One region of the Pseudomonas marincola genome, then DNA from elsewhere that is predicted to be linked to it. Evidence: riboswitches for the same ligand, from Rfam matches in the RefSeq annotation. Region 1 holds a riboswitch; the other holds the start of a gene.
The links. A riboswitch is a leader RNA that binds a small molecule or an ion and turns the genes downstream of it on or off. The one in region 1 is predicted to bind cobalamin.
Positions count from the first base shown of each region.

Region 2: linked by a shared signal. The riboswitch ahead of PMYSY11_RS03705 (TonB-dependent receptor domain-containing protein) and the one ahead of btuB (TonB-dependent vitamin B12 receptor) in region 1 are both predicted to bind cobalamin.

Region 1 is NZ_LR215729.2:3,101,487-3,106,649, forward strand. It holds gene cobO (cob(I)yrinic acid a,c-diamide adenosyltransferase) at 1-501, opposite strand, end outside; gene PMYSY11_RS14475 (hypothetical protein) at 498-1,070, opposite strand; gene btuB (TonB-dependent vitamin B12 receptor) at 1,143-2,984, opposite strand; cobalamin riboswitch at 3,104-3,332, opposite strand; gene PMYSY11_RS14485 (hypothetical protein) at 3,368-3,688, opposite strand; gene PMYSY11_RS14490 (class I SAM-dependent methyltransferase) at 3,707-4,357, opposite strand; gene PMYSY11_RS14495 (C40 family peptidase) at 4,376-4,894, opposite strand; gene PMYSY11_RS14500 (C40 family peptidase) at 4,935-5,163, opposite strand, start outside.
Region 2 is NZ_LR215729.2:814,692-819,854, forward strand. It holds gene PMYSY11_RS03700 (cobalamin-binding protein) at 1-207, shown strand, start outside; gene PMYSY11_RS03705 (TonB-dependent receptor domain-containing protein) at 257-2,137, opposite strand; cobalamin riboswitch at 2,229-2,459, opposite strand; gene dxs (1-deoxy-D-xylulose-5-phosphate synthase) at 2,508-4,409, opposite strand; gene PMYSY11_RS03715 (acetyl-CoA carboxylase family protein) at 4,536-5,163, opposite strand, start outside.

The sequences.
Region 1 (5,163 bases):
TCCGGTCACGACAACGTGCTGCAGCATCGGCCGGGCTTCGATGTCGGCAAGCACTTCGCTCAATTCCAGATACCCGTACTTGAGCGCGATATTCAGCTCATCAAGCACCACCAAGCCAATCTCAGGGTCGCTCATTAGCTCTACAGCAATTGCCCAGGCTGCCTTGGCCATGCTGATATCACGCTGGCGATCCTGGGTTTCCCAGGTAAAGCCACCGCCCATCACGTGGTAGCGGACCTCTTGCGGAAAGCGCCGGAAGAACGCCTCTTCGCCAGTGGTCGCCGAGCCCTTGATGAACTGCACGATACCGACCTTGATCCCGTGACCCAGCGCACGGGCAACCATGCCGAATGCCGAACTGCTTTTGCCTTTGCCGTTGCCGGTATGTACCAGCAACAAGCCATATTCGTCCTGCGCCTGAGCAATGCGCTCATCAATCAGGGCTTTTTTTCGTTCCATTCGCGCCTTGTGCCGGGCGTCGCGTTCTGCAGATTCACTCATGACTTCACCTCACTCTTTTGCTTGAAGTGGCTGCCCTGCCCGATCAACACAAACAACAGCGCCGCAACGCCGATGTACCAGGCCAGCGTGCCCAGATAACGCGGCAAGTAAACGCTGAAACGCTCCAACAACATGCTCAAAGTCGGATCTGCATAGCGGCCGGAGAAAAACAGAAACCCGCCGCCCGAGAACAGGTAGCAGACTGATGCACTGATAATCACCGTAACGGCCAACAGCAGCAGGCTGGAAAATTTATCCTGATGCATGCGCGCGTATATGCGCCCGCCAAACCACAGCGAGGCATAGGCTGGAACCAGCATCCAGTAAGCCGGGGACATGCACCAGTCGCTGACGCCAGCCCACTCAATTGCCGCAAAGTCGAGCAAGGACGCCTCAATAAACAACGCCGGAAAAACCCAGCGAGGCTTGAGCAGAACGCCTGCCAGAAAAAACACGGCCCACGAGGCGCTGGGCAAATTCACGGTCGCAAAATGATGGCCCCGGGTAATTGCCATTAACACCGCCAGCGCCAGGCCGATCAGCAATTGATTGCGTGTGCTCAGGTTCATCGTTAACTCCTTGAATCGCTTGGCAGCAAAACGGTTGCGCGCCTTAACGGCAGCGCAGCCGTTTGCACAGGGTTACAGGGCTTGGTAACGCACGGTGAAATACACCGCCTGGCCCGGCTGGTTATAGCCGTCAGCCGTCTCGTAATCGGCATCAAACAGATTGGCGATACGACTTTGCAGGCGCCATTCTTCCGTGAGGCGATACTCGCCGCGCAGGTCGACATTGGCGTAACCGGATAGCTCGGTGGTGTTGGCCAGATCGTCATAACGCTGGCCTTCCGCGTGCACGCTGGCGCCCACACTGAAGTCGCCAAAACGACGATCCAGATCCAGGTTGAACAGTTGCTTGGCCCGGCGTGCGAGTTCGTTGCCGTCATTGGCACCGCCAGAGCTGTCTTCCGGGTCCATCAACGTGTAGTTGGCATTCCAGTCAACGCCCATCCACTGGCTGGCAAGTACCAGCTCGACGCCGCGAATCGTCGCCTCGGCAACGTTTGCCGGGCCTTGAATCGAGGAGTCGTAGGCAATCAGGTCATCAATGCGCGTGCGGAACGCATTAACTTGCCACTGGCCCCAGCTGTGCTCCCCGACCAGACCGAACTCCAGGCTTTCGGAGGTTTCCGCATCGAGGTCAGGGTTGCCGTAGTTGGGGTAGTACAGTTCATTGAAGGTCGGTGCCTTAAACGCCGTGCCGAAGCTGACAGTGCTGCGCAGCCAGTCGGTCAGTGCGTAGCCGTACGCAATGTTGCCGGTGTCGTGGCGGCCAAACTGCTGGTTATCGTCCTGGCGCAGCGACAGTTGCCAGTCGTGGCGGCCCACATTGCCCAGGTATTGCACGAACACGCCGTTGTTATCGCGCGAGTCTTCGGCATAAGCGGTGCTGCCATTGACCTCATCAAGCTGATAATCGACGCCAACGGTCAGGGTCTGACCAGCGGCGACGGCAAAGTCGTTCTGCCAGCTCAGGCTGTCGCGACGGGTGTCGAAACGCGAGTAGAACGCGGCGTCCTGATAGGCGTCGGATTTGTCTTCGCTGCGCCCGGCTTGCAAGGTGACCTGCCAGGGTTCCAGTGGTGAAAACCGCGCCCGCGTACCAAGCACCCGGGTTTCGCCGTCGGCATTGGCATTGAAGCCCGAGGTCCGTGAACGGTTCACCGAGTCGTAATCGTTGTGCGACTTGGCCTGCAGAATGTTCGCGTCCAACTCCAGCCCGTTGTCGAAACGGTAACCACCGCTCAACGAACCGGCGAGATTGCGATAGCCGTCGTCATCACTTTCATAGCCGCTGGTGCCGACCGACTTGACGTTGATGCCGTCGGTGTCCGAGCTGCTCATGCTCAGGTTGTACCAGCCCTTATCGGTGCCGCCCGCTACCCCGGCGCTGCCGGTATAGGTGTCATGTGTGCCGATACCCGCCGAGAAAAACGGTTTGGGGCTACCGTCGGTGCCTTTGCGGGTAAAAATCTGGATAACCCCGCCAATCGCCTCGGAACCATAAAGGCTTGAGCGTGGCCCGCGAACAACTTCAATGCGATCAATCAGCTCAATCGGCAGGTCTTGCAACGCCGCTCCGCCCGAAGTGGCTGAGCCGACTTTTACGCCGTCGATCATGACCAGAACGTGGTCAGACTCGGTGCCGCGCATGAACAACGAAGTGCTTTTGCCGGGGCCACCATTGTTGACCAAGTTGACGCCGGGCACGCGCTTGAGCAACTCGGGCACCGAGCTGACCTGGCTTTGTTCGATTTTCTTGCGATCAAACACCGTGACCGCCGCCAGATTTTGCTCGGCCGTTTGCGGGGTGCGCGTGGCAGTGATGACCAAGGGTTCGAGTTCGCTGCTGTCGGTAGCGTGAACCTGAGTTACAGCGGCGCACAGCAAGGCAACTGCTGGCGTGAAAAGGGACTTACTCATTTCTAGGTATGCTCCGTCGCTCTCACCCGTGCGACATAGGCTTAGGGAGACATACGGAGAACAGACGCGCACGCGCAACAACACAGGGCCGCACGTACGCCAGACAAAGCCCTCCGCTATGCCGTGAACTGCGACAGGCCGGTCTCCGGGCTTACGAGTTGTCTGCTGAAGATCAGCACACCAGCGAACGCACCTTCCCATGCTGAGCACAGTGGTTGAAAAAGCGTTGGCTTGACTCGTCTACCGTTGCGGGGGCAGCGTCGGAATTGTCAGATCGATATCTGGCGCACCGACTTCCCTGTTTCACCCCTGACTAAATGTCGGGGCACCTGAAGCAAGGCGCGCAGAGTAGTGGCTTGATGCCAGAAGGTCAATTGCTACGATTAATGCCGCGGCATGAAACCGGCGGGTTTGGTTGCTAACCACTCGACGAAGGTTCGCAAGCGCTCATCCGTTAACAGCGCCTCGCGGCTGTGATAGGTCAGCGCCAGTTGCTTCTCGCTGAACAACCTGTGGATCTGGTTATGGCAGGCCCGGCAGACCCAGAGCGTGGCGCTGATACACTGTTGCTTGCTGAAGCGTTTTTGCACATACGCTTTGTCATGCAGGGCTTTGGGGATCAGATGATGGCGCGTCAATGCCGCCGCCCGCTGGCACAATTCGCAGGCATCGGGTTGCGGGGGCAGACGAATCGGTTCGGGCATGATCGGACGCAGGTTTGCTCAGCGCTTGCGGCACAGCGTCAGGCCGTCGCCAATCGGCAGCAACGACAGATCAATTCGCGTATCGAGTTTAAGTGCGCTGTTGAGCATCTGGATCGCCCGCGTATCGGCGCTCTCAGCATCCATCTCAAGCACCCGGCCGCTCCACAGGGTGTTATCGAACAGCAACAATCCGCCTTGGCGCAGAAGCCGCAGGCCGTGTTCGAGATACGCCGGGTAATTGGCTTTGTCGGCATCGACAAAAACCAGATCAAATGTGTCATCGGCCAGTTGCGCCAGCGTCTCCAAGGCCGGAGCCAGGCGCTGTTCGATGCGCGAATCGACTCCCGCCTCCTGCCAATAACGCTCGGCGATGCGGTTGTAGTCCGCAGCCAGATCGCAGCAAATCATCTGCCCGTCAGCCGGCATTGCCTGCGCCATGCACAATGCGCTGTAACCGGTGAACGTGCCGACTTCGACGATGCGCTTGGCGCCGGTGAGCTGCACCAGCAACGCCATGAACTGACCTTGCTCGGGCGCGATTTGCCAGCGCGCAGTGGGCATTTGCGCGGTCTCGTCGCGCAGACGCTTTAACAGCGGCGTCTCGCGCAGGGAGACATCGAGCAGGTAGTTATAAAGTGAATCGTCGAGATTCAAGGTCCGATTGGTCATATCGCAAAACCCGTTCTATCAAGGGTTGTGAGCAATATCCGCAGTGAACACGCGCTTGGCGTTGAGGTAGGCGCGCTGCCAGTAAACATTGCTCAGGCTATCAAGACGCACGGTACCACCACTTGATGGCGCATGTACAAAGCGCCCTTCGCCGACATAAATACCGGCATGGCTGACCTTGTTGCCGCCAGCGGTCGCGAAGAACACCAGATCGCCACTTTGCAGGGCATTGCGCGAAACACTCGGACCACGCAGATTGATCAGTTGCGAGGTGGTGCGCGGCAATTGGATACCCGCAGCATCGCGGTAGACGAAGCCGATAAGGCCGCTGCAATCAAAACCGCCTTGCGGGGTGTTGCCACCGTAAACATAAGGCGTGCCGACCAGGCCGATGGCGCGCATCAGCACATCATCTGCATTGCCGTTGAAACTGTGGCTGACTATAGGCTGTACCGGTTGGGGAGCCGGCGCCTGGCTGGCGCAACCGGCCAGCAAAGCGAGAACAAGTAATAGGGCGTTACGGGTCGTTGCTACCATGCGAGTTCGATCCTGAGCCTTGCAAAATTACTGAGTCGAGCTAAGAGCGATGCGACACACGTGACCGAGAGGCTAGTACAGGCTGGTCGCGATTGCCACGATCGGCCTTGCTGCTGGCTACACGAGAGGCCGCACTGGCTCCGCCGAGAAAGCGCTTGGCACCAATGTAATGGCGGCTCCAATACGCGCTGTCCAGCTTGGAAATCCGGATTGTCTTGCCGGTACGCGGAGCATGAATGAAGCGCCCGCCGCCGATATACAGCCCCATG
Region 2 (5,163 bases), 2.3 Mb from region 1:
AGCATCGAGTCGGTTATTGCGCGCAATCCTGAGGTGATTCTGGCTGGCAGCGGCGCAGAACTGGAAGGCTGGAAAGACTGGCCGAGCCTGACTGCGGTGGCGCAGCAACAACTTTGGCAGGTGCCGGATAAAGGTCTGGAGCGTCCGAGTTTTCAGATGCTCGGCGCAACCGGGAAACTCTGCAAAGTGCTGGCGCAAGCCCGCTGAAAAACAACCTGCGTGAGGGCGTAATGCGCCCCACGCAGGTTTACAACCCTTAGATTTCCGGCGTCCAGGTCACAGCAAACAAGGCCGTGCGCCCTTCGGTGTTGTAGCCGTAACGACCGTTGGGTGTGCTGTAAGTGGCGTCGCTGTAGTCCTTGTCGAACAGGTTGTTGAGCTTGAGATCGAAGCTCACTTCCCGACTGGCTTGCCAGCTGCCGCGCAAATCCACCAGCCCGTAGCCGCCCAACTCGATGGTGTTGGCTGCGTCATCGAAACGCCCGCTCACGGCGCGCAGATTTGTTCCGACGCTGAAATCACCAAACTGGCGATCAAGGTCCAGGCTCAGCGTGCGTTTAGCGCGTCGCGGCAAGGTGTGCCCAGTTTCACGGTCACGCGGGTCAATCAATGACAGTGCCAGATTGCTCTGCCAGCCAAACCACTCTTGCTTGAGTGACGTCTCGAATCCGTTGATGCGCGCGCGTTGGGTGTTCTGCGGAATAAAGTTCTGATCCAGCACAATCGCGTCTTTCAGGTCGGTACGGTACAGCGACATTTGCAGTTCGCTGCTGGTGCCGAAACGGCTGCGCCATTGCACTTCGTAGCTCTTCGAGGTTTCCGGCTTGAGATCCGGGTTGGCGCTGGCGAAACAGAAACCGCCGGAGCAGAAGTCCGGGTAATACAGGTCGTTGAAGGTGGGCGCGCGGAAGCCTTCGCTGTAGCTCAGAATCACCTCGTTGCGCTCATTCATCGGCACTGTCAGCGCGGCGTTCCAGGTGTTCTCGCTGCCGAACTGCTGGTTGTCGTCGTGGCGCAGGCCAAGCTCGGTCGAGAACTTTTCGGCGGTGTAGCGATGCTGGATAAAGGCGGCGCGGTTCCAGCGTGAGTCTTCGACAAAATCGACACTGTCGTCGGTATGCAGGCGGTCTTCGTACCAGTCCAGGCCTAGCAACACCTGCTGATTGCTGGTCAGTTGCAGGGTGTTGACCCAGTTTGCCGAGTCCCGGTAGGTGAAGAACTGGCTGTCACCGAAGTTGGTCAGGTCGTTGCTGGTGTCGCGCTTGTCTTCGCTGTGGCCGACTTCGAGGCGGTTACTCCAGACGTCATTAACCGTGGCATCGAGGTAGCCCGAAATGCTGCTGACCTGAAAATCCACGGTCGGCAACGAGGTGCCGAATACATCATCGAACTCGGACTGGCCGCGCTGATCAAGCACGCTGAATCCGGCTTCGACCTGATCGTTGAACTGGTGCGACACGTTCAGGCTCAGTGAGCGATTGCGGTAGGCGTCTTCATCACCGTTGGCCCCATAAGCATCGCGGGTTGCATCAATGCCCTGGGTTTCGTCCAGTGCCGCGCCAAGGTTGAATTGAGTCTGGCCATCGCCACCGGAGAGCCCGAGGCTGCGCTCGTAAGTACTGTCGCTGCCGATGCCAAAGCGCATGGTTGGCTTAAGGCCCTGACCGTCGCCTTTGCGGGTGAAGATCTGAATGACGCCGCCGATTGCGTCGCTGCCATACAGCGCCGAGCGGGCGCCACGTACCACTTCAATGCGCTCGATCTGATCCGGGCTTAAAAACTCCAAGCTGCTGGTGCCGCTGGAGGCTGATGCGATGCGCTGGCCATCTACCAGAATCAGGGTTTGCGCGGTCGAGGTGCCGCGCAGGAACAGTCCGGTCTGGCTGCCGGCTCCACCTGTGTGGCTGAAGTTGACGCCGGGCACGCGCTCCAGCAACTCGGCGACGCTGCGCACTTGCAGGCGCTCGATGTCTTTGCGCTCGAACACGCTGGTTGCCGCCGTGGCTTTGGCCACAGGTTCAGCCTGGCGGCCCGAAGTAACAACTAGCGGCGAGGCTTGATAGACATCAGTTGAGTCGGCGGCATTGGCCAGGCAGGGCGCCAGTGCGATAGCCAGAGTAAGACGGGAAAGTTTCATGTAAATCCTCAAAAGTAGAATGCTTTTGAGGAGGGCAGGGGCAAGTGCACACGCAAGCACGCACTTGACGGTGATGCCCTCCGCAACACCAGTCAGAAATTGTTCCGAGGCAGGTCTCCGGGCTGCCGACATGAGTTTTTCACCTTCCCGGGCAATGCCCAGTGGTCTCTCGAAAAACGCTGTGCAACGCGGCGCTATGAAGCGTTCGCATCGCACTGTCGGTTACCGTTGCGGGGGCAGCACAGGCATTGTCAAAGACGCACCTGATTCCCTTTTCACGCTGAGCCTTGCGGCTTGCAGCGACCTCGGCCAATCAATAAAAAACCACTGCCGGGTTTAGTCAGCAGTGGTGAAATTCAAGCAGTAATCTTCAGTCTTGCGGATTGAGCAGGTTCAGGCGCTGAGTGATCGACGCCTCGATTCCTGCGCTGTCCAGCCCGCACTCGGCGAGCATTTGTGCAGGCTTGGCGTGCTCGACGTAATAGTCGGGCAAGCCCAGATGCAGTATGGGGGTGCGCAGATTGGCGTCGGCCAGGAACTCGCTGACCGCGCTGCCGGCGCCGCCCATAATGGTATTTTCTTCGATGCTTACCAGTAGCTCATGCTGGCTGGCCATTTCGCGCACCAATGCTTCGTCCAGTGGCTTCACAAAGCGCATGTCGACGACTGTTGCATCGAGTTTTTCAGCCGCTTGCAGGGCGTCGGCCAGTTGCACGCCGAACACCAGCATCGCTACGTTCTGGCCTTTGCGGCGGACGATGCCCTTGCCGATTTCGAGCGGCTCAAGGCCGGCTTCAATCGTTGCATTCGGGCCGGTGCCACGTGGGTAGCGCACCGTTGCCGGGCCGTTGAAACGGTAGCCGGTGGTGAGCATGCGGCGCATCTCGTTCTCGTCGCTCGGGGTCATGATCAACATGCCGGGAATGCAACGCAGGAACGAGATATCAAAGCTGCCAGCGTGAGTCGGGCCGTCTTCACCGACCAGTCCGGCGCGGTCGATGGCGAACAGTACGTCGAGGTGCTGTACCGCGACATCGTGAATCAGTTGGTCGTAGGCGCGCTGCAGGAAGGTCGAGTAAATCGCCACAACCGGCTTGGCACCTTCGCAGGCAAGGCCGGCAGCCAGCGTTACCGCGTGCTGTTCGGCAATTGCCACGTCCATGTAGCGCTCGGGGAAGCGCTCGCTGAAGGCGATCAGATCGGAGCCTTCTTTCATTGCCGGGGTAATTCCCACCAGCAACGGATCGGCCTCGGCCATGTCGCACAACCACTGGCCAAATACACTGGAGTATTTGGGGCCGGATGGCTTCTTTGGCACCACGGGCGCGTTGATCGGGTCGAGCTTGGTAATCGCGTGGTAGCCAATCGGGTCGGCTTCGGCAGGCGAGAAACCTTTGCCTTTTTTAGTGATGACGTGGAGAAACTGCGGGCCTTCCAGATCGCGCATGTTGCGCAGGGTTGCCAGCAGTGTTGGCAAATCGTGGCCATCAATCGGGCCGATATAGTTCCAGCCCAACTCTTCAAACAACGTACCGGGAACCAGCATGCCTTTGGCGTGCTCTTCGGTTTTGCGGGCAATTTCCCAAGCGCCGGGCAGACGTGACAGCACTTTCTTGCTGCCTTCACGCATGCTCGCGTAAGTGCGGCTGGAAAGCAGCTTGGCCAGATAGTTGGACAGGCCGCCGACATTGCGCGAGATCGACATGTCGTTATCGTTGAGGATAACCAGCATGTCGGTCTTCAGATCGGACGCGTGGTTGAGTGCTTCGAACGCCATGCCCGCAGTCAATGCGCCGTCGCCGATGACCGCAACACTCTTGCGCTTGCTGCCTTGCAGCTTGGCACCGAGAGCCATGCCCATTGCCGCGCTGATCGAGGTGCTGGAATGGCCGACGCCGAAGGTGTCGTACGGGCTTTCACTGCGACGTGGAAAGGCGGCAACTCCGTCTTTCTGGCGCAAGGTCGACATCTGCTCACGACGCCCGGTGAGAATTTTATGCGGATACGCCTGATGGCCCACGTCCCAGACCAGCCGGTCATCGGGGGTGTCGAAAACGTAATGCAGAGCGACAGTCAGTTCGATCACGCCGAGGCCTGCACCGAAGTGCCCGCCAGTCTGGCCGACGGTGTAGAGCAGGTACTGGCGCAGTTCGTCCGCCAGCGTTTCCAGCTCAGCTTCACCTAAGCGGCGCAGTTGATCTGGCGTGCTCGCACGGTCTAGTAACGGCGTCAGCGGACGCTCGCGGGGAATCTCATGAAAAGTCGTCGGCATCAGGCGAATCAGTTCAAATGCATAAAGATGCACCAGTTTACCCGAAACACGGGCAAAGCTTTAAGCAGTAACGTTGCCCGCGTCGGTTAAAGCTGTAAATCAGCGACCAAATGCCGCGGACAGTGGCTACCACGTGTCGATAAATCCGCGCTTTTTGCCTGCCCGTACCGGTGCAGGCGCTGTTGAGTTGAGGCCGCGGATTAACCAATGCCGGGTTTCTTGCGGGTCGATCACGGCATCAATTTCAAGAAAACTGGCCATGTTGATGCCTTTGCCATTCTCGTAGGCCTTGGCCACCAGTTTATCGAACAGTTGCTGGCGCTCTGCCGGGTCTTGCAGTGCTGCCAGCTCCTTGCTGAACCCTAGCCTTACCGCGCCTTCCAGGCCCATGGCGCCGAATTCGCCGCTGGGCCAGCCGATGGTGAACAGCGGTGAATGGAAGCTGCCGGCTGCCATCGCTTGCGCGCCGAGGCCGTAGCCCTTGCGCAGAACCACCGTGAAGAACGGCACGCTGAGGCTTGCGGCGGCAACAAACATGCGCGAAACATGGCGCACCGTGGCTTGCTTCTCGGCCTGCGGGCCAACCATGAAGCCAGGAGTGTCGCACAACGAAACCAGCGGGATGTCGAAGGCGTCACAGAGTTGCATGAAGCGTGCGGCTTTATCGCCTGCCGCCGCGTCAATCGCGCCGCCCAGATGCGCCGGGTTATTGGCCAGCAAACCGAAGGGCTTGCCTTCGATGCGCACAAAAGCG